DNA from 3 places in the Anoxybacillus sp. B2M1 genome. Region 1 is predicted to be linked to each of the others. Evidence: riboswitches for the same ligand, from Rfam matches in the RefSeq annotation. Region 1 holds a riboswitch; each other region holds the start of a gene.
The links. A riboswitch is a leader RNA that binds a small molecule or an ion and turns the genes downstream of it on or off. The one in region 1 is predicted to bind thiamine pyrophosphate.
Positions count from the first base shown of each region.

Region 2: linked by a shared signal. The riboswitch ahead of thiC (phosphomethylpyrimidine synthase ThiC) and the one ahead of tenA (thiaminase II) in region 1 are both predicted to bind thiamine pyrophosphate.
Region 3: linked by a shared signal. The riboswitch ahead of thiM (hydroxyethylthiazole kinase) and the one ahead of tenA (thiaminase II) in region 1 are both predicted to bind thiamine pyrophosphate.

Region 1 covers NZ_CP015435.1:1,953,921-1,961,453, forward strand. The annotation lists gene tenI (thiazole tautomerase TenI) at 1-395, opposite strand, end outside; gene GFC28_RS09410 (energy-coupling factor transporter transmembrane component T family protein) at 408-1,193, opposite strand; gene GFC28_RS09415 (ABC transporter ATP-binding protein) at 1,168-2,658, opposite strand; gene GFC28_RS09420 (ECF transporter S component) at 2,671-3,258, opposite strand; gene tenA (thiaminase II) at 3,227-3,940, opposite strand; TPP riboswitch at 4,044-4,151, opposite strand; gene GFC28_RS09430 (class I SAM-dependent rRNA methyltransferase) at 4,294-5,478, shown strand; gene GFC28_RS09435 (YfiT family bacillithiol transferase) at 5,506-6,033, opposite strand; gene GFC28_RS09440 (glycoside hydrolase family 13 protein) at 6,372-7,533, opposite strand, start outside.
Region 2 covers NZ_CP015435.1:2,163,596-2,171,128, reverse strand. The annotation lists gene GFC28_RS10540 (nitric oxide synthase oxygenase) at 1-1,079, shown strand, start outside; gene GFC28_RS10535 (NAD(P)-dependent oxidoreductase) at 1,121-2,002, opposite strand; gene GFC28_RS10530 (methyl-accepting chemotaxis protein) at 2,637-3,890, shown strand; TPP riboswitch at 3,956-4,070, shown strand; gene thiC (phosphomethylpyrimidine synthase ThiC) at 4,220-5,941, shown strand; gene GFC28_RS10520 ((2Fe-2S)-binding protein) at 6,075-6,554, opposite strand; gene GFC28_RS10515 (FAD binding domain-containing protein) at 6,551-7,390, opposite strand; gene GFC28_RS10510 (xanthine dehydrogenase family protein molybdopterin-binding subunit) at 7,392-7,533, opposite strand, start outside.
Region 3 covers NZ_CP015435.1:475,632-483,164, reverse strand. The annotation lists gene GFC28_RS02395 (amino acid permease) at 1-1,405, shown strand, start outside; gene GFC28_RS02390 (twin-arginine translocase TatA/TatE family subunit) at 1,436-1,609, opposite strand; gene thiE (thiamine phosphate synthase) at 2,068-2,733, opposite strand; gene thiD (bifunctional hydroxymethylpyrimidine kinase/phosphomethylpyrimidine kinase) at 2,743-3,555, opposite strand; gene thiM (hydroxyethylthiazole kinase) at 3,567-4,376, opposite strand; TPP riboswitch at 4,459-4,570, opposite strand; gene GFC28_RS02370 (glycosyltransferase family 2 protein) at 4,622-5,644, opposite strand; gene GFC28_RS02365 (DUF6044 family protein) at 5,658-7,325, opposite strand.

The DNA.
Region 1 (7,533 bases):
GCTTTACATTCTGTCGGAAAAACATGTCCATATATACAATAATCGGCTCCATCCTGCTCCGCTTCGATCCCTTCTTCTAATGAATGAATGGAGCACCCAACAAGAAGCGACGGAAAATGAGCTTTGACCGCTTTTACTGATAAGCTATGATACGCCAGCTGTACTCCTTTTACCCCGCAGGCAACGGCTACATCGACCCGGTCATTTACAATGATCTTTTTGGCTGGCACACCGGCATAAAGTAGAGCCTCAATCCATTTCACCAGCTCTTTTGCTGTTTTGTTTTTTTCTCGTATATGAATCGCATCCACATGCGAATGAATGAGCGAAGAAATGGCAGCAAACTCTTCAAGCGACTGAGTTCCCGTTGAGATGACATGAAGCGCTTTCTTCATCAAAATCCCTCACTAACGCACATCTGTTACTGGAATATACGGCAAAACGATTCCTGTATAGCAAGCAAGGGCCGTTATGCCAATGATGATCAGCAAAAAGATAACATCATATTTGCTAAAGCCAATTTGATAATAAAACGTTCGATTGGTCTGATTAGAAAACCTCTTCGCCTCCATTGCCACCGCAATGCGCTGTGCTCGGCGAATGCTTTGCGATAAAAGCGGAATCGCGTATCGCTTTAGCTTGGTGTTGAGCCCGCGCTCCGCATCCGCTCCACGTACTTTTAAAGCATTACGCACGGTCTGAAATTCCTCCAACATAATCGGCAGCAAGCGAATTCCTGCCAAAAAGCTGTACGCATATTTGGGCTTCAGCTTTAACTGCTGCATCAGCGAATAAAACAAGTAAACAGGACGCGTGGTTAAGGAAAAAAGCAAGCCTAAAAGCGCAAACGATAAAGCGCGAAAACCAAGATGCATTCCCCTTAAAAAGCTTTCTTTCGTAACATGCACAAGTCCCCATTGAAACCAAGTCGTTGTTCCCTCCCCAAACATCGTCATGGAAGAGGCGGTCGAAACAAAAATCACGAAAAAAGGGACAAAGAAAAGCAACAAGTATTTAAGCGGATAACCAGTATAAAGAAAAAACAACAACAAAAAGCCAAACGAAAAATTCATTAATACATTTGGGTTATGCACGAATAACACAGCCACAAATAATGCCAGCATCACGAGCAATTTTAAGCTCGGATTCGTTCGGTGAAGCCATGTTTCACGATAGCTTATATTCCATCTCATGGCTCGCATCCTCCTTGCCTAATTCTTCATCAGCTGTCGTTTTCCTGATGATCGGTTCATCATGAACGAGCTTTCCTTCAGCAATGGTCCATCTTCTTGTGGCAAAATGCTGCACAATTTGTTCATCATGAGTGACCATCATAATCGTTGCTCCTTGCTCCCGGTATGATTCAAGCAATTCTAATAGTGCGAACGTATTTTTGGCATCTTGTCCAAAAGTCGGCTCGTCCAATAAAAACACTTTTTGGCCGCCAATGATGGAGGCCGCAACACTCAAGCGACGCTTCTGCCCCATAGACAGCTGATAGGGGTGCTGATCTCGTTGTTTTTCCAAGTGAAAGGTCGCCAACAGCTGTTCAACCTTTCTAGAAATTTCTTCTTCCGTGCGCTTTTCTAAGCGAAGAGAATAAGCCATCTCTTCCCAGACGGAATGAGTCACAAACTGAAACTCTGGGTTTTGGAAAACAAAAGCCATATGGCGAGCGATTTGTTTCGTTTTTTGCAGCTGTTTGCCATAGAGTTCATATGTGCCCTCGGTTGGAATCAACTTCATGAGCGCATGCAGCAGCGTGCTTTTGCCCGCTCCGTTTTTCCCCGTTATCGCAATCCACTCTCCTTCGCAGACACTTGCTTGGTCGATGTGAATTTTGGCTTCTTTTTTGCGATATCCTTTCATTTCTTTTAGATAAATGATTTCATGATCTGATGCAGAAGCTGGCTGTTCATTTCTCCTCTTTTTTCTATAATCCTCCCAAACTCCCGGATACCAAATTCCTTGTGAAGCAATCACAGATTTATAGGTTTGAAAGATCGAAGCCGCATCGCCGTCCGCGATCATGTCTCCGCTTTCATTAAATAAAATGATGCGGTCCACGAAATCCAGCACATGTTCAATTTTATGTTCGACGACAATCACCGTTTTATCATGAGCAATTTGTTTTACCGTCTTCCAAATTTCTGCGGTTCCCTCTTCATCAATCATCGCTGTCGGCTCATCAAGAAACAGTACATCAGGCTCAAGCGCAAGAACCGAAGCAAGCGCCAGACGTTGCTTCATTCCTCCCGATAGCTCATGAATATTTGTATGTGGCTGGATTGATAATCCAACCATTTGCAGCAATTCACAAATGCGATCATCCATTTGTTCACGGGGCACCCTGATATTTTCTAACGCAAAAGCAATTTCTTCATCCGCAAACGGCATACAAAATTGCGAATCAGGATCTTGAAACACATATCCCCAGTTATCAGGCACCTGAATATGTTTCGCCTTCATAGGAATGTCCACTGAATGCGGAATTAATCCGCAAAGCACTTGCAACAGCGTCGATTTGCCGCATCCAGATGGACCTAACAGCAATACTTTCTCCCCTCTTGAAAAAGAAACTGACAAGTCTTTAAACAGCAAGCCTTCTTTTCCGGGGAATTTGAGCCTCAGCTGGTCAACAAAAGCTACGAGTTCCATTTTCTTCACCCTTTAACGGTCTAGCTGATCATAATCTTCTTTTGATGCGGAACGAACCATTTGTGTCACTCCAGTGGCTTCAAGTGCTTTCACTAAAGAGGAAGCAAACACGCCGGAAATTAAAATCGCGCCAACAAACCGCGCAACAAAGAACAATGTTAAATTCCATGGAGCCAGCGCTTCAATGTATCCTTTATAATAGTCCATAATTAACGAACCAATGGTTGAGCCAATCGCCGCAAGCGACACAACAAACACATCAAATCGCTTATAGCGGAACGCAGCGAAAGCAAGCTCTGCAAACAATCCTTGTACGACACCGTAAATTAATACTTCAAGTCCCCACTCAGAGCCGGTCACAAATTCGCTTGATGAAGCAGCAATTTCCGCCAAAAGGGCAATACCAGGCTTGCGAATAATTAAAAAGGCAACAGTAGCGGCAATGAACCACATTCCATAAATGAGTTGATCAAGATGGAAGCCAAACGGCTTAACAAAATAGTAGAATGGTCCCCATAGCTTATACACAATTCCAAATACAATGGAAATGACAATTGTAATTAAAATATCAGCTAATTTCAATCCCTTGGTTGTCTGCATCCTTTACTTTCTCCTTTCTTTGAATTGGCCATGTTTCTAAACGGTACGCCATTTCCCAAAATGAATATTCGTATTGGCTGCTAATGATAAAATGCTGTTCCATTCGCTTGCGATCCGCTTCCGACACGTTTTCTGCTACCGTATCTAATCGCTGAATTTGTTCTTCCACTAACTGACGGAACCATTCCGATCCATAAGCGGCAATCCATTCTTGATAAATCGGCTCCTGCGGCGTACAATGCTTTAATCTCTCACCAATTTCGTAATAAAGCCAATAGCATGGTAAAATAGCAGCAATCACATCGCCTAAATGACCTTCATACGCTGCCCTGTACAAATGAGAAGTATAGGCGTAAGCCGTCGGTGCCGGAACGAACGAAGCTTTTTCCTCCTCCGTGATTCCAAGCTGCTTTGCAAACTTCTCATGCAAAGATAGTTCCGCTTGCTGAGTATTTTGCGCATGATGCGCCATCCGCGCTGTTGTTGCCAAATCAAACGCTCGTGCAGCTCCAAGCGCTTGTACTCTAGCAAAATGGCTTAAATAATAGGAATCTTGCAAAACATAATAACGAAAGCACGCCAGATCAAGCGCTCCCTCACCAAGCTCCTTGACGAATGGATGATGAAAGCTTGCCTCCCAAATAGCGTCTACCTTTTGACGCAATAACTGTGAAAATGACATGTCAATCCCTCCTTCATTTGGAAACATATCCATGCTTGAATCAATAAAAAACCACTTTCTTTCGCGAGCGCAAAGAAAGTGGTTTACAAACATTGATAAAGCCAGTACGCCACTTCCACTTCCCTACGCTGGCATAATCCAGATCAGGTTCTAAGGGTCTCAAAGGCACACTTTGATCTCAGCCTATCTAAAGGCCCCCCTAGTGGATGATTAGAAGCATGGATATAAAGTTATTTAAATTTATCATATCACTGTTCGTATGATTGTCAAGCCTCCCCTCCTATCATTGCTTCCTGATCGGCAATTCTGTATGATAGAGAAGGCAAATAACTTAATTTAATGGAGTGAAGAATGTGGCAAACGTTTTTTTGAAGCGAAAGCGCAAAAAGCGGCTGGAGCAAGGCCATCCTTGGATTTTTCAAAGTGAAGTAGACTACATTGAAGGTGATTTTGAACCAGGCGATTTTGTGAACGTCTATAACCATCAGCATTACTTTCTCGCAAAGGGGTATATTAATCCTCGCTCACAAATGATTGTGCGCGTCTTAACTCACCATGCAGACGAAGAATTGAACGAAACATTTTTCATGGAAAGGATTCGTCAAGCATGGGCATATCGGGAACGAATGATTCCAGGTGTCCGTTCTTGTCGCGCCATTTATGGTGAAGCCGATTTTTTGCCGGGGCTTATTGTCGATAAATACGAAGATGTACTTGTTGTGCAAATTCTTTCCCTTGGAATGGAAAAGCGAAAAGACTGGATTTTAAAAGGCTTGCTTGAAGTATTTCAACCAAAAGCGATTTATTTGCGCAATGATGTATATGTCCGCGAGCTGGAAGGGCTTGAGCAAGAAAAAGGATTTTGGTACGGCACATGCGATACAGAAGTGATCATTGAAGAAAACGGGGTAAAATACATCGTTGATATTGAAAACGGGCAAAAAACAGGGTTTTTCTTTGACCAACGGCAAAACCGCGCCGCCATTCGCCCGCTCATCGACACGGATACAACCGTTTTGGATTGTTTCACCCATACAGGCTCGTTTATGCTCAATGCTTGTTTATACGGAGCAAAGCATGTCACCGCTGTCGATATTTCCGATCACGCGATTGAGACAGCGAAACGAAACGCAGCACTAAACGGTTTTATGAACGTTGATTTCGTTGTCGCCAATGCGTTCGATTATTTGCGAGAGGCCGTGCACGAAGGAAAGCAGTGGGATGTCGTGATTGTTGATCCCCCGGCATTCGCCAAATCGGCTCACTCTGTTCCAAAGGCCTTGGGCGGATATAAGGACATTAACTTAAACGGTTTAAAATTAGTAAAGGATGGGGGATTTTTTGTTACAGCCAGCTGCTCCTACCATGTCCATGCTGATATGTTTCAAGCAATGGTGGAAGAAGCTGCGTTTGATGCAAAAAAAATTTTGCGCCAAGTCCATTGGAGCGGAGCCGGCTATGATCATCCGAAGCTGCTTGCTGCCGATGAAGGCGATTATTTAAAATTTGCCATCTACGAAGTGCATTCACGCAAATGACGGACATCAAGCACGATGTCCGTCATTTCACCATCCTTTTTTCTGGCGCAATTGTTGAATATGTGCAGTATGATGCTTCCCATGCCAAGCATACATAGCCACAAATGTATATAAATCGATTTTCGTTTTGGTCCCTTCATGATAGAACGTTTTTTGAAAATCTTCTGTTGCCAACGATTCAAGCAGCTGTGTCCAACGTCCATGAACCCCTTCAAGCAAACGCAAAGAAAGCTCGACTGACACCGAACGGGCATCGACCGTTTCGGCCCAAGCATTTTCATCAAATGGTTTAATGGAAGGAGCCGCTTCGGTAAGCGTCCATTTTGTGCGCAAAAACGCATTCATGCTGGCATCCGCCATATGGTGGACCACTTGCGCTACCGTCCAGCCCCCCTCACGATAAGGTGTGTTCAACTGCTCCTCATTGAATCCACTGACAGCTTCACGCATCGCTGTTGGCAATTGACGAGTATCAGCGATCCATTCCTTTATCTTCTCTTCTTGAAACAAAGCTGGCTTTTCAAATTTTCCAATCGGATAGCGAATATCATTCATTTCTTCATCCCTCCCACTTAACCATTCGCCCTATCACTAAGTAAATCCTTATCTATAGTATAGGTCTTCCCCCTCCCCTTTATTTAGAGATGGGAGACTTCTCCGTAGATCTGTTATTGACCATTGAAAAAATAGCGCTTCTTCTTTCCAATCAGCTATCAATTCCATTTTCTATATCAAACATAAATGCAAGCGATGAACAACCAACCGCTTCCAGAGAATTTCGTTCATCTGAAAGCGGTGCTGTTCGGTTGGACGGACTGAAATCGATGATCACCTGCCCACTTTGAGCAAATGTTGACTCATCAAACGATAGATCATTGCATCGGCTCCAAATGTTAAATTTGATTTATATAAACACGCGCTTCGTACGGCCGCAGCTTAAAACGGGTCGCGTTTTTATGCGGCTTGACCTCATAGTTTTGCAGCGCTAAATGGTCTGAAGATAGTTTGATGGCATCATAACGGTAAAGAACCGATTTAGGGCTCAAATTGACAATCACAACCGCTTGTTCATGCCCAAGTGTCCGCGTATAAGCGTAAATCGCTTGATCATTTTCTAAAATCAGATCATACGTGCCGTAAACCAATACTTCATGTTCCTTGCGCAGACGAATCATTTTTTTATAAAAGTGAAAAACCGAATGAGGATCGTTTTGCTGCCTTTTTACATTGATCGTTTTATAGTTTTCATTGACTCCTAACCATGGCGTTCCTGTAGTAAAGCCGGCATGAAGCTCGTCAGACCATTGCATCGGCGTGCGGGAATTATCGCGTCCTTTTTGCCAAATCGACGGCATGATTTCTTCATGTGAACGTCCCTTTTCCCGCTCGATCCGATAAAGGTTTTTAATCGCAATATCACGATATTCATCAATCGATTGAAAACGGACATTGGTCATCCCGATTTCTTGTCCTTGATAAATGAACGGAGTTCCTTGCATGAAAAAGTAGAGCGCCCCCAGCGCCTTGGCACTTTCGTTAAGATATTCCTTATCGTTTCCCCATGTTGAAACAGAGCGAGGCTGATCGTGATTTTCAAGGAACAAAGCATTCCAGCCGCCATTTTCAAGCCCTTTTTGCCATTTCGTCAACACACGCTTCAATTGGCGGACATCCACTTGATGATTGATGGTTTTCTCCCATAATCCCAGATGTTCAAATTGAAAGATCATATTAAAAATGCCTTCTTTTTCTCCTACCCATTCCCCCGCCTGCTCCACCTTTACGCCATTCGCTTCTCCGACAGTCATAATATCGTATTGCGCAAACGTTTGCATTTTCAACTCTTTTAAATATTCCATAATGCCTTCTTGATTCATATGGCCCGCAAAGGAAGGAACGTAATCCAACCCCTTGGGATTCGGCAAGTCTGGCAGCCCAGGCTTTTTCTTAATATGAGAAATCGCATCAACACGAAAACCGTCAATCCCTTTATTCAGCCACCACTTAATCATTTCATACAACGCGCGGCGCACCTCATCATTTTCCCAATTTAAA
Region 2 (7,533 bases), 210 kb from region 1:
GCAATCAAGAACAGTTATGGAATGAAGCAGTGCAGTTTATTCGGTTGTGCTATCAGGAATTGGGAAAAAGCGAAGAAACAATCAGACAGCGTTTGCAGCAAATCCGCGATGAAATGGGGCAAACGGGCACTTATAGCCATACGTATGAAGAGCTGGAGCATGGAGCCAAAATGGCGTGGCGCAACAGCAATCGCTGCATCGGTCGCTTGTTTTGGCAGACGCTGCAGGTCATCGATGCTAGGCATGCCGAAACAGAAGAGGATGTGGCTGCCCATTTATTGCAGCATATTGAGTTTGCGACAAACAATGGAAAGATCCGGCCGACGATTACCGTCTTTAAACCGGATGGGGCCGTTCGTATTTGGAACCATCAATTAATCCGTTATGCTGGCTATGAGACAAAGGACGGAATCATTGGCGATTCTGCCTCACTTACGTTGACAAAGGCGTGCCAACAGCTCGGTTGGGAAGGGGAACGCACCCATTTTGATATATTGCCGCTTGTTATTCAAGTTTCAGGAAAACAGCCGAAATGGTTCGAAATTCCAAAAGAGCTTGTGTTAGAAGTGCCGCTGGAACATCCGAGTTTTTCATGGTTTCGGGATCTGCAGTTAAAATGGTATGCAGTGCCAATTATTTCTGATATGTGTCTGGAAATTGGCGGCATTCGCTACATGGCTGCGCCATTTAACGGATGGTATATGGAAACGGAAATCGGGGCGCGCAATTTGGCTGACGATTACCGTTACAATATGCTTCCAAAGATCGCTTCTTGCATGGGGCTTGATATGAGTACAAATGCAACACTTTGGAAGGATAAAGCATTAATTGAATTAAACATGGCTGTGCTTTATTCTTATAAAAAAGCGGGTGTCAGTATGGTCGACCACCATACAGCCGCCCAGCAATTTAAATTGTTTGAGCAGAAAGAACAGGAAGCGTGCCGCCATGTCACAGGGGATTGGACGTGGCTGATTCCTCCTGTTTCACCAGCGACAACGCACATTTTTCATAAAAACTATGACAATACGGTCGTTGTGCCGAATTTCTTTTATCAAAGCCGCCCGTATGAATCATAAACGATGAATAAAGGAATATCCGCTGCCTGTCGCTGCGCTGTTTATGGAGACAGGCAGTTATTTTTTTTGGTTGATAAAAACGAATAAATCGCCGAAAAATCTTCCTGAGCCCATCCATTCTGGCTGGCGAGGCCATAGATTTCTTTGGCGACATTCGTAAGCGGCAAAGAAATGTGATGCTCATAAGCGGCTTGGGCGATCAGCTGTAAATCCTTTTGCATATATGCAAGCGGGAATTCTGTTGCGAACTGGCGCTGAAGAATTTTTTCGCGTTTCCCGTTTAAAAAGGGGGCAGCGGTCGGACCGTTCAGAAGCGTGTTGACAACCGTTTCTGTCTCTAATCCAAACGCTTCGCCAAGTGTGACCGCCTCCGCGAAAGCTGCCATTGAATGAGCGAGCATTAGATTCACGACAAGCTTCATGGCTGTTCCTTTTCCATTTTCTCCTTGATAATGGATCGCTTTCCCCATGACATTCAACATCGATTCCACTTTCTTAAGATCTTTCTGATCCCCGCCTACAAAAAAGACTAACTCTCCTTTTTCGGCCGGAATCACCGAGCCGGAGACAGGAGCATCTAAAAAGCGAATGCCTTGCTTTCTGGCCTCTTCTGCCATTTGGCGCGTAAAGGACGGATCCACCGTGCTGCAGTCCACCCACAGCTTTTCTGGCGATAAATGATGCAAAAAGCCGTTTTCCCCAAAAGCAGCGGCTTCAACCGCTTTTGGATGGGCAAGCATCGTAAAGAGTACATCGGCTTGTTCAGCGGCTTCTTTCGGCGAATTGGCCCACTTTGCTCCTGCTTCTAACAGCGGAGCGGCTTTTTCTTTTGTGCGGTTATGGACGATAAGCTCATGCCCGCTTTCAAGTAAATTTCTTGCCATACGGCTTCCCATAAGTCCTAGACCAATGAATCCGATCATCGTTAATCCCCTTTCCTTTTTTAAACGCTTCCCACCTACACTTTGCCGAGAAGGAGGGGGTAGGTATTCCCGCCCATGGAAAAGGAGGGGGGGGCGTTTTCCCCTGTTTCATGGGATAATATTGGCTCCTTTTTTTCGTGATTTTACCACTTTTGTTTCGTGTGATTCAAGGAAAATGACAGCGCTGGAAAACGTCGCTTCCTCCCTCGCTTGTGCCGTCAGCGCTGAAGTGGAATGCGAAATCAGAGTTGATAACAGAAGCAATCAATCGCTGGGATTTTGCCAAGAGGGAGAAATAGATAGCTAGGGGAGGGCTGCCTCCATTTTTGCGCACTGAAAAGCAGGCTCTTGCCGATTTCCATCGCATGGAGCAAGCAGATCCGCTACGAGGAAAATATTCAGCATGCGATAGTCCTAGAGAAATGCCCAATGCTTCATGAGACGAAATAGAATAGGTGAAGAATCAAATAGTCGTTGTTCGTTATATTTATAAAATAATAAGAGCGAATATATAATTTATATGTCTTAATATGTCGGTTTTTAAAAGTATACTATAATAAAAATTATCTTCCGTTTTGTAGAAAAAGAATGATATAATATTTATGAATTGACTGAAAATTCGGAGGGAACAAAGGTGTCACTATCAAGCTATATTATTCGCACTTTGATGGTTGTCATTCCTGGAGTGGTATTAATTGCTCTAGCGGTATGCTTAGGAAACGGGATCAGTGGTTCCGCTTTTGGATGGACTATAGCAGGGACGGCATTATTTGGCATTGTTCTAGGTATTTTGTCAGCTACTTTAAATTATCGTCGTTTTGTTGCACCGATTGCGATCATTAATGACTATTTAGAAAAAATGACGGAAGGCGATTTATCTGTGCGAGTTCCTGTGGAGAGTGTCAAAGAACTGAGGCCGATTGCTCTTTGCATGAACGAAATGGCCAAAACATGGGGTGAGGTCATGGCGCATATGAAGCGCCATTCAGATGAGATGACGCTATTTGCCGAGCAACTTTCCCATAATACGGAGCAAACAACAAAAGCGACGGAACAAATTGCAACAACCATGGAAAACATCGTATCTCACTCAGACCAACAAGCCAAGATGACAAAAGAAACGTCTTATTCCACGAATGAAATTTCCAGTTCCTTACTGCAAGTCGCTGCGAATACAGAACAGGTGACCACAAATGCAGGCGAAATGCTGACGAAAGCGGCAGCAGGAAAACAATCGATTGAAAAAATGGAAGAGCAAATGCGTTTTATTCATGAGCATGTCCAATTGCTCGGTCAAATCATTAAAGGATTAGGAGAACGTTCTACTGAAATCGGCCAAATCACGCAAGTCATCACAGGGATTTCTTCACAAACCAACTTGCTCGCATTAAATGCGGCAATCGAGGCAGCGCGGGCGGGAGAGCAAGGGAAGGGATTTGCCGTTGTCGCTGATGAAGTGAGAAAGCTGGCAGAGCAATCGGCACAATCCGCCCAGCAAATTACAAAATTAATTGATGACATTCAACAAGAAACCGATAAAGCCATTGGGTCAATGGATGTTGTTGCCGATGAGGTTTCTCAAGGGCTTCATGTCGTTCAAACAGCCGGACTTTCTTTTGAACAAATCCGGCAATCTATTAACGGGGTCAATGAACAAATTGAAGGAGTTTCAGTCGTGATTCGCCAAATGACGCAAAGCGCCCAGAGCGTTGCTTCAGCCATTGAACATATGGCAGAAATCGTGGAACAATCGTCAGCGGGCTCTAGCCATATTTCAGCAGCAACCCAAGAACAAATGGCTTCTATGGAAGAAATCGCTTCTTCTGCTTCTGCGCTGAATGAAATGGCTGGAGAAATGCAGAATCTATTAGGGAAATTTCGGGTATAGGAAAACATAAGAAAAATGTTTACATAAATGAATAAATATGCTAAACTTTCCCTGAAAGTAAATAATGGATCTACTAGGGGAGTCCAATAGCTTGGACTGAGAGAAGGACGCGCGAAAGTTCTTTGACCCTTTGAACCTGATCTGGGTTATGCCAGCGTAGGGAAGTAGATAGTGGGAGTATGGATTGTTGCATATACTTTGCGCTATTTGTTGATTCCATCGGGTTCTCTTTTTGGAGAACCCGATTTTTGCTTTTTTCCCCACCGTCTTTTTTCGTACGTTTTGGTGTAGCCCTTAGATCGAATGAAACAAAAAGGAGGAAGGGTTGCATGCAAAACGTTTTATCTTCTATGCCGTTTCCAGCGAGTAAAAAAGTGTATGTAGAAGGATCGCGTCCTGATATTCGCGTTCCTATGCGTGAAATTACGCTAAGCCCAACCAAGACGGAAGCCGGAGAGTCTAAAAACGATCCGATCTGTGTATATGACACGAGCGGACCGTATACCGACACGGAATTTCAAGCGGACATTTACCGCGGGCTTCCTGAACTGCGCAAGCGTTGGATTTTAGAAAGAGACGATGTCGAGGAATACGAAGGACGGCCAGTGTGTCCAGAGGACAACGGTCTCTCAAAAGGAAAGGAATCGAACGTCTATCTTCCCTTTAAGCGGACGCCGCTACGTGCCAAAAATGGCAAGGCAGTCACACAAATGCATTATGCGAAACGCGGGATCATTACTCCGGAGATGGAATTTGTCGCTATTCGAGAGCAGATGGATCCGGAGCTGGTTCGTCAAGAGATCGCGGCCGGGCGGGCGATTATCCCAGCCAATATCAACCATCCGGAAAGTGAACCAATGATTATTGGAAGACGTTTTCATGTCAAAATTAACGCTAATATCGGCAATTCAGCCGTCACTTCATCGATTGACGAGGAAGTGGAGAAAATGCTCTGGGCTGTCCGCTGGGGAGCAGATACGATCATGGATTTATCAACAGGAAAGCAGATTCATACGACGAGAGAGTTTATTATTCGTAATTCCCCTGTTCCAGTTGGGACGGTTCCGATCTATCAAGCGTTGGAAAAGGTGAATGGAATAGTTGAAGATTTATCGTGGGAAGTTTATCGCGATACACTGCTTGAGCAGGCTGAACAAGGCGTTGACTATTTTACGATTCACGCTGGGGTATTGCTTCGTTATATACCGTTGACCATTGGAAGAACAACAGGAATTGTGTCGCGCGGTGGCTCGATTATGGCGCAATGGTGTTTGGCCCATCATCAGGAAAATTTCTTATACACTCATTTTGAGGAAATTTGCGAAATTTTAAAGTCCTATGATATCGCCATATCGTTGGGAGACGGTTTGCGGCCTGGATCGATTGCCGATGCCAATGATGAAGCGCAATTTGCAGAATTAGAGACGCTTGGCGAGCTCACTCAAATAGCATGGAAGCATGATGTCCAAGTGATGATTGAAGGTCCTGGGCATGTGCCGATGGATAAAATCAAAGAAAATGTCGACAGGCAGATGGAGATTTGCCATGGTGCGCCATTTTATACGCTTGGTCCGCTGACGACGGATATCGCCCCGGGATATGACCATATTACATCAGCGATCGGTGCGGCAATGATCGGCTGGTATGGAACCGCGATGCTTTGTTATGTGACGCCGAAAGAGCATTTAGGATTGCCGAATAAGGAGGATGTGCGCCAGGGAGTGATTGCTTATAAAATTGCCGCGCATGCTGCTGACTTAGCGAAAGGGCATCCAGGGGCGCAAATGCGGGATGATGCGCTGTCGAAAGCGCGCTTTGAGTTTCGTTGGAACGACCAATTCCATCTCTCGCTGGACCCGGAACGGGCTAGGGAATATCACGATGAGACACTCCCGGCGGAAGGGGCGAAGGTGGCTCATTTTTGTTCCATGTGCGGCCCCAAATTTTGTTCGATGAAAATTTCCCATGATTTACAAAAAAGCATAAAAGAGGACGGGATGAAGCAAAAAGCGAAGGAGTTTGTTGAAACCGGTTCGAGACTTTATCAATGATAAACTCAATAGGAACATGGATTTGTCTTGCTGACGGATCACGCGGTGCGTATGAAACAAATAAGAAAGAGCATCTGGTTCATTCACAGAAAAGCCTTCCCCGGCCAGTATGGCGGGAAAGGCTAAAAAGTAATCAGTCTTTGCTTGCTTGCTTTTCTGCAAGCACAGATTTGACCGCCTGCTCAATTTCAAAGTAGCTGGTGCAACGACAAACATTGGATTCAAGCCACTTTTCAATGATTGGTTCCGAGGCGTTCGGCGTGCTTTCCACAAGAGCATGGGCGTTCATAATAAACCCGGGCGTGCAATATCCGCATTGAAAGGCGAAATGCTCGACAAATGCTCGTTGGATGGGGGCATCGCGCAATCCCTCAATGGTTGTAACGGATTTTCCAATGGCTTCAATGGCTAGTATCATACACGATTTAATCGGCGTTTTATCCATCAATACGGTGCATGCACCGCAATCGCCGTTTAAACAACCCGGCTTGGCGCCTGTCAAACCAAGGTGATTGCGAAGAACAAAAAGAAGTGTATCCGCTTGTCTGGCTATCACGGAGTATTTCTCTCCATTGACAGTAAGCGGTATTTCACATTTGGATGATGAACTCATCTTTCGGCCTCCTCCAGTTCAGTAAGAATGTCCCAAAGCGTATTTTTTAACACAAATAAACGATATTCCGCTGAACCTTCGATATCATCCAAAATCGGTTCGGGCAATTGCTGTAACGCATAGTCGATTCGTGCGTCGATCGGAAGATGGCGGGCATTTAACATCTCTTCTACTTTTGGCGAACGAAATGGAAATGGACAGACGCCGCTAAAAGCAGTGCGGAGTTCATTTCCTTTTTTTAAAGCGGAAACGGTGACGAGCGGGTAGCCAACCTTGCCCTGTTTTCGGCGTTTCATATGGACATGGGGCATCGTTAAATATGCCGCATTCATTTTGACTTGCACAAGAAACTCCCCAGGCTGCAGTTGGATGCTTTGCTGGAAGACTTCATGAATCGGTCTTTGCTGAACCCCCGATTTTCCAGCAATCACAATATCACTGTCTACAAGTAAAAGAGGCAGTACGGTTTCACGGTAAAAAATTTGGCCGCAAATGTTGCCTCCAAGCGTAATCTGATTGCGCGCCGTGCGATCTGCAATTTCACTTGCCGCCTTGGCTAATAGCGGAAATGCGTTTGTTTCCTCAATAGCGGTAAGAGTAAGAGCGGTGCCGAGTACTAATTGATTTTGTGAAATGTCAAATGACTGGCATTCTGGAATGTGCTTGATATCAATAACGGCATCTGCAAATACAAGATTTAGGCGCGAGAGGGTAATGATTTCTGTTCCTCCGCTATAATAGATGGGCGTTTTTCCTTGACGCTGAAGCGATGCAAATAACTGAACGGCCTCTTCGATTGATGATGGACGATGGTATGTGAAATCAAACGAAACCATATTATTTCCCCTTTTGCGCTCGCCAAATTTGTTCAGGGAACAGCGGCAGTTTGTTAAGAGGAACACCAGCAGCGATTGATAAGGCATTGGCCAGTGCTGCAGGAATGCCGATGAGACCGTGCTCTCCAGCGCCTCGTGCTCCA
Region 3 (7,533 bases), 1.5 Mb from region 1:
GCAACGAAAACTAAAAACAAGACATCTAACAATGATTTCTCTTGGGGGAACGATTGGTACTGGGTTGTTTTTAGCAAGCGGCGGAGCGATTCATACCGCTGGACCGGGTGGAGCGCTCATAGCGTATATCGCGATTGGAGTGATGGTATATTTTTTGATGACCAGCCTTGCGGAAATGGCCGCTTATATGCCCGTTACCGGAACGTTTAGTACGTATGCAACGAAATTTGTCGATCCTGCGCTCGGATTTGCTTTAGGATGGAACTACTGGTATAACTGGGCCATTACAATTGCCGCAGAACTCTCGGCTGTGACCATGATCATGAAATTTTGGTTTCCGAATAGCCCTTCACTTTTATGGAGCGCATTATGCTTAGTGATTATGTTTTTACTTAACTATTTATCTGTAAAAGGATTTGGTGAAGCCGAATATTGGTTTTCCCTTATTAAAGTAGTAACGGTTATTATTTTTCTTATTGTCAGCTTTTTCATGATTGTAGGCATTATGGGTGGTGAAGCGGTTGGATTTAGAAACTTCACCATCGGCGACGCTCCGTTCCATGGTGGGTTCATGGCGACTCTCGGCATTTTTATGGCCGCGGGATTTTCTTTCCAAGGAACAGAGCTGCTTGGGGTTGCAGCCGGCGAAAGCGAGGATCCGAAACGAAACATTCCTCGCGCCATTCGTCAAGTATTTTGGCGTATTTTGCTATTTTATATACTGGCTATTTTAGCAATCGGACTGCTTATTCCGTATACAAATGAAAATCTAGCGAATAGCGACGTTACAGTCAGCCCATTTACTCTCGTCTTTGATAAAGCTGGCATTGCGTTGGCTGCATCCGTTATGAACGCCGTCATTTTAACAGCGGTTTTATCAGCCGGAAATTCCGGTATGTACGCGTCTACTCGAATGCTTTGGGATCTAGCAAAAGAAGGAAAAGCGCCAAAATTTCTGGCCAAGCTAAATCACCGCGGTGTTCCTGTTCATGCATTACTAGTCACAGCTTCACTAGGAACGCTTGCTTTTTTGGCTTCGTTCTTTGGCGATGGCACCGTTTATGTATGGTTATTAAATGCCTCTGGTATGTCGGGATTCATTGCGTGGCTAGGCATCGCGGTCAGTCACTACCGTTTCCGCAAAGCATATGCCGCGCAAGGGCGCGATCTCAATGATCTTCCTTATAAAGCCAAATGGTTTCCATTTGGACCATTGTTCGCTCTAGTGCTTTGCACGATTGTCATTTTGGGACAGAACTATGGAGCCTTTATGGGGAAGTCAATCGATTGGTACGGCATTCTCGTTTCCTACATTGGACTGCCATTGTTTTTAGCGGTTTGGCTTGGCTATAAAATCGTGAAAAAGACAAAGGTCGTTCCCCTCAAAGAATGTGAATTAGACTAAAAAACCGCTCGGCTATGCCAAGCGGTTTTTTCAGTCGTGCTTTTTCGTTTTCTGTTCTTCGTCATCCATGATGCCTTTTGTAGCATTTTTAAATTCGCGGAGCGTTTTTCCAGCTGCTTGTCCAAGCTCTGGCAGCTTTTTCGGGCCGAAAAGTAACAGGGCAAAAAATACGATCAAGGCAATCTCGCCAAATCCTATGTTCATATCATTCACTCCATGCGCTTCATTTTCGTCTTTTCCTTTTCCATTATATCATATCATCTTTGAATTACTACCACTTTCGCTTCGAAGTGGGAGATTCCTGCGAACATGGAAACATCCTTCGATTTTTCAGCTAGCAGACCTTCCCCGTTGTTCCAACGGGAAACGACAAGAAAGCTTGTACATTCGTCCGCTTCACACGTTCGACTGGGCTCGGTTTTCGTTGCTTCGAACCGTGCACAGACAAGGGAACGTTGAAGCTTTTACGTAACGGACGGTGTTCCTTGTCACAATCCTCTAGAACCACTTATAAGTATAGAATAGCATATAGATTCTTGTCCACTACTTTGGCTAATGCCAACCGACATTCCTCTCCCCCTTACTCATGAGACGATGCCCGTCATGTTCCTTGAGGCGATAGTCTTCTGTCGGGATATGGGGTAGCCCAATGATCGGCATCCTTATTCGTTCAGTGCCTCAGAAACCGCTCTTGCCAGCCATTCCGCACTTTTTTTAGGGGAAGGAGCTAAACTGATCGCGCTAATGACAGACACCCCGTCTGCTCCAGCGGCAATAACCTTCTTTGCGTTGTTCGCGGTAATTCCGCCAATGCCCACGATCGGTATCGACAGACCATGCTCACGCATAAGACGAAGAACGGCCGTTCCTTGTGCCTCTTTTGCATCTTCTTTTGTGCTGGTTGGAAAAATAGGACCGACTCCAAGATAGTCAGCGCCTTGCTCAATGGCGCGTTTCGCTTCTGCCAAATTATGAGCTGAAACGCCGAGAATTTTATTTCCTATTTTTTTTCGTACGACATCTGCCCGTTCATCGTCTTGTCCAATATGGACCCCATCAGCATCAAGCTCTAATGCTAGCTCCACATCATCATTCACAATAAACGGAATATGGTGCTTCCGGCAAAGCGCTTGCAACTCTTTGGCTAATGCATACTGCTCCTTTTTCGAAAGAGCCCCTTTGCCCTTTTCGCGAAATTGAAACATCGTAATTCCGCCTTCAATCGCTTCTGTCAGCACCTCTAACGGACTTCGTTCACAATTGTTGCTTCCCATAATAAAATAAACACGTAATTGCTCTTTCAGACTATTCATTGAAGTTTGCGCCATTTTCATCACCTACGACATCCATTTTTGCCGATACGCCCAATGGTTGGTTGGGCCATGTCCATTTCCGATCCCCAGTTCGTTTTCAATCGCGGCTTGAATAAATGCTTTCGCTGTTTCGATCGCTTCATGGACGCTGCGCCCTTTAGCAAGCTCCGCTGTTACTGCCGCGGCAAACGTGCAGCCTGTTCCATGCGTATGTCTCGTTTCAATTCGGGCACTCTTGAAATAGGAAAATTCACGGCCATCATATAGCAAATCAACCGCCTCATTTTCATCATCATCGTGGCCTCCTTTAATGACCACGTACGTGACTCCGATTTTGTGAAGCTGTTTTGCCGCTTCTTGACGATCCTCTAATGTGCGGATCTTCATCCCCGTCAATACTTCTGCCTCTGGAATGTTAGGAGTGGCTACCATCGCCAGCGGCAACAAATGTGTTTTTAACGCTGACACCGCTGCTTCCTGTAAAAGTGGTGCCCCGCCTTTAGCGATCATAACCGGGTCAACGACAAGCCGACGCCAGCCAAATTGCTTCACCTTTTTCGCTACGGCTTGGATGATATCTGCATTAAACAACATGCCCGTTTTGACGGCATCTGCTCCTAAGTCCGTACCAATGGATTCAATCTGCTGCTCAACGGCTTCTACAGAAAGCGGATACACTCCCTGCACGCCAAGCGTATTTTGCGCCGTTACCGCCGTTAATGCAGACATTCCAAAGACGCGTAACTCTTGAAATGTTTTTAAATCCGCCTGAATGCCGGCTCCACCTCCACTGTCTGACCCAGCAATCGTTAATGCTTTATAGACTTGATTCACCATGTCTCTCCCCTTCATTCAACTTTGGTAAAGGAGCCATATTGACTAATGGCCTCCGCGCCAACTTTGGCCAACTGATTTAAAAAGGCGATTTGAAAGCTTCCAGGCCCATGCTCTGCCGCTTCATCAGCAGCTAGTTGCGCCGCCACGCCATAGCTGACAAGCGCCGCTGTGGCCGCTGCTGCATAGTCCTTTTCAACAGCCGCAAACGCTCCGATTACAGACGTGACAAGGCAGCCTGTCCCAGTGACTTTTGTTAACAGCGAATGACCGTTATGAACCACATAAACCGTCGCTCCGTCTGTGACAACATCGTCCTTTCCGGTAATAGCGACTGTCGTTTTTAACTGCTGTGCTGCTTTTTTCGCTAACGCCACCACATCGCCGCTTCCTTCGGCGGCATCGACTCCTTTAATCTCCCACCGCTCGCCGATAACATTCGCGATTTCTGCTGCATTGCCGCGGATGACGGCAATATTTAATTGACGGACTATTTTTCGGGCGGTTTCCGTGCGATATGGCGTCGCTCCCGCTCCAACCGGATCGAAAATCACAGGAACTCCCTGTTCATTTGCCGCCTTGCCGGCAATCAGCATCGCTTCAATTTCCTGTTCATTTAGCGTGCCGATATTTAAAACAAGCGCTCCGGCAATTCGCGCCATATCCGCTACTTCTTGCTTGGCATAGGCCATCACTGGTGAAGCGCCAAGCGCAAGCAGACCATTTGCTGTAAAATTGGTTACAACTACATTTGTGATGTTATGCACAAGCGGATTAGCCTTGCGCACTTGATCCAACACTTCTGCCACATGTTGCAAATTCATCTTTTCCATCCTCTCCCTTATTCGTTTGTCCAGCTGGATTGGCAAATAAAAATGCACTTTGCGCGTAAGCAAAGTGCATCTATATCGCCTCTATCACTTTCCCTACGCTGGCATTACCCAACAGGTTCAAACGGTCAACGGCGGATGATAGCCGTACTCTCAGCCTGATTCCACAGACTCCCGTATCCTTTTCACTGTTTACAAGCACAGTCTACCCCTTCTCGCCCGAGAATGCAAGCAAAAAATTATGTGCTCCCTCCCGGCAATGATTCCGTTCTTCTTGGCTCTTCATGAAACGAGGAAGATCGCGGCAATGGCAAATTAAATAAATCTAAATCCACAATATAACGAGGGCGCCGTTTCGTTTCTTTATAAATCTTTCCGATGTATTCACCGATTAGCCCAAAAGCAATCAGCTGCAGTCCTCCAAGCAGCCAAATCGATGTAATCAACGATGTCCATCCCGTTTGTGTGTGACCGGTCCATTTTAAAAACAGGAAGTAAGCACCAAATAATAGGCTGACAAAAAAAGAAACAAACCCGATCATGGAAATAAAGCGAATAGGTGTCACACTAAATGACGTAATACCGTCAAGAGCAAAGGAAATCATTTTTTTTAGCGGATATTTTGTTTCACCGGCAAGTCGTTCCTTTCGATCATAATAAACAACAGTTGAACGAAATCCAAGCAATGGAACAATTCCTCGCAAAAATAAATTGGCTTCTTCAAATCGTTCCAGCTCTTCAACCGCACGCCTGCTCATCAAGCGGTAATCGGCATGATTATATATAAGGTGAACGCCCATCGCCTTCATCATCCTATAAAATCCCTGTGCTGTATGACGCTTGAAAAACGTATCTGTATCGCGGCGATTGCGAACTCCGTATACAATCTCATACCCTTCATGAAATTTTTGTACAAACTGGCGGATGATCGACACATCATCCTGTAGATCGGCGTCAATGGAAATGATACAATCTGAGCGAGTTTTTGCGGAAAACAAACCAGCTAATAATGCATTTTGATGGCCGGCATTATGGGCAAGCTTGACCCCTTTGACCTCCGGATAATGCAAACTCGCTTTGTAAATGATCGTCCATGTTGCATCTTGGCTTCCATCATCGACAAATAGTAAAGCACTATATTCGGAAATAAGCCGCTCCCTGACAAGCTGTTCGCGCAGTTCGCGCAGCTGACGAATCGTTTCCGGAAGCACTTCTTCTTCGTTATAGCAAGGTACAACAATCGTTAATACAGGTTCGCTCATGATGCTCTCCTCCCTATGATGCTAGTTTGTATAAATAAATCGTCCATGCGGATTCCTTGGAATGAAACACTTTTTCAAGCCGTAGCTGATTTTGGGCTGCGTTTTCGATCGGCAGCGCCGAAAAAATATAACGGCCGCCCATCTCGCGGAATACATCGGTATTCAGCTCTAAATGTTGAATTTTCTTCTTTGAATTCTTTTTAAACATATAGTGCTTGCCAAGCTCATCGACAAATAAATAGCAACGGCCGCCCCACTTATCGAAATACTTGCGCAGCGTCTGGTTTTTTGCTAGCTCAGGAGCAATGATTTGCCGAAATTGATGTTTATATTCGAGCGGATAAAAATTGTTGTACGTATCCAGCGTATAAAAGCCGTTATATTGAGCAATGGCCGGATGAATGCCGATACTGGCAACGCGATATGTATCAACAGGCCGCGCGATATAACGTTTAATTTCCGCGAATTGTTTTTCAGCGTAGAACTGACGAAACGACGGCTTATTTTGATACATAATTTCTTCGTTAAATATAGCTAAAATAAAAAGCTGCAGCGCAAGCGCCAGCCACACAACATTTTTCCATGCTTTAGCATGCTGCCATATGATTCGCAATGAAAGAGCAAACAATACGTAAATCACCATAGGTCGCAAGAAGTGATAGCGGGCAAAATTAAACTTATTAAGAAGATCAAACCGTTCTGTAAGTGGCAGCCACCCTCGATAAAACCAAAACGCATACCACATTGAAAGGGCAAAGTTAAGCACATGGAGAAATAAAAACAGCTTTTCTTGCCGCCATTGCTTCTTTTTTCCCACAAAATACAAGGCGAAAAGCGTGATTGGTAAAATCACGAGTCCGTGCACGGTCATGACATGCGTATGACCAAGAATATAATTTTTAAATGTCAAACGAACCGCACGCCAAAAAGAAAGATCAGCATGAAAATATTCATCGCGGCTTGTTGGCTCTTCGGAAAATAGAAGTGAATGAACAAGCCGATAATCAACGGCTAAATATAACACCGTCATATAGATGATGGCGGCCAAAAAGCGCAGATTCCATCTTTTATACCTCGATGCATCCACAAGCCACCAAATGCCCAGAGCACTGAGGAAAAAGAAGAAACCAAGTACAAGACCAGAGTATAGCGGCAATAGTGTAAGCACGAGATAATCCACCCACGACCGCCTGCCAGCGCGAATATTTAAAAACGCCCAAAGTGCCAGCGGCATACCAAGCGTGCTTAACATTCCGGACGGCCAAAATGGTGTTAATGCAAAAGCAAGTGCTACACCAATGCGAATCCATGCCCATTCTTTCTCCCTCATAACATGCGTTTTCAGCAATAAGTACATTCCGATAAAAGCAAATACCCTTGTAATCAGCTGGCTGAGTCCATAAGCATAAATCGATGGAAATAACGCATGGAGCCATACGATTCCGCTAAATTCTGTTCCAAAGGCATTTCGCGGCAGACCGTTAATGATTTGCGGAATGACCGCCCCCACCGGCCCAAACAGCTGACCGCTGTTGGCGAGCACCTTGTACCAAGCGATGTTGGAATCTAAATTATCATGTACTCGCATATGCGCATTCTCGCCTAAAATAAAATAAGGCGATACAAACAAAGCGATCACAAGGAATGAGAAGAGCAAAAGTCGCTTTTCTGTTATCGTCATTTCTTCTCCTCCTCTTGTCTGATCATGTTATTTTTATCTTTTAACAAAAAGAGGAAATTATACAGAAAAAAATTGCATGTATAGCAAAAACGTGCGGCTCGATCGTCTCTATACTATGGACACAACTCTATGAGCCGCCTTTGTTCTCAAGAAGCACCATGCATATCAAGTGTGGTCTAAGTCGATACAACCCCTTTCATCGTTGCGT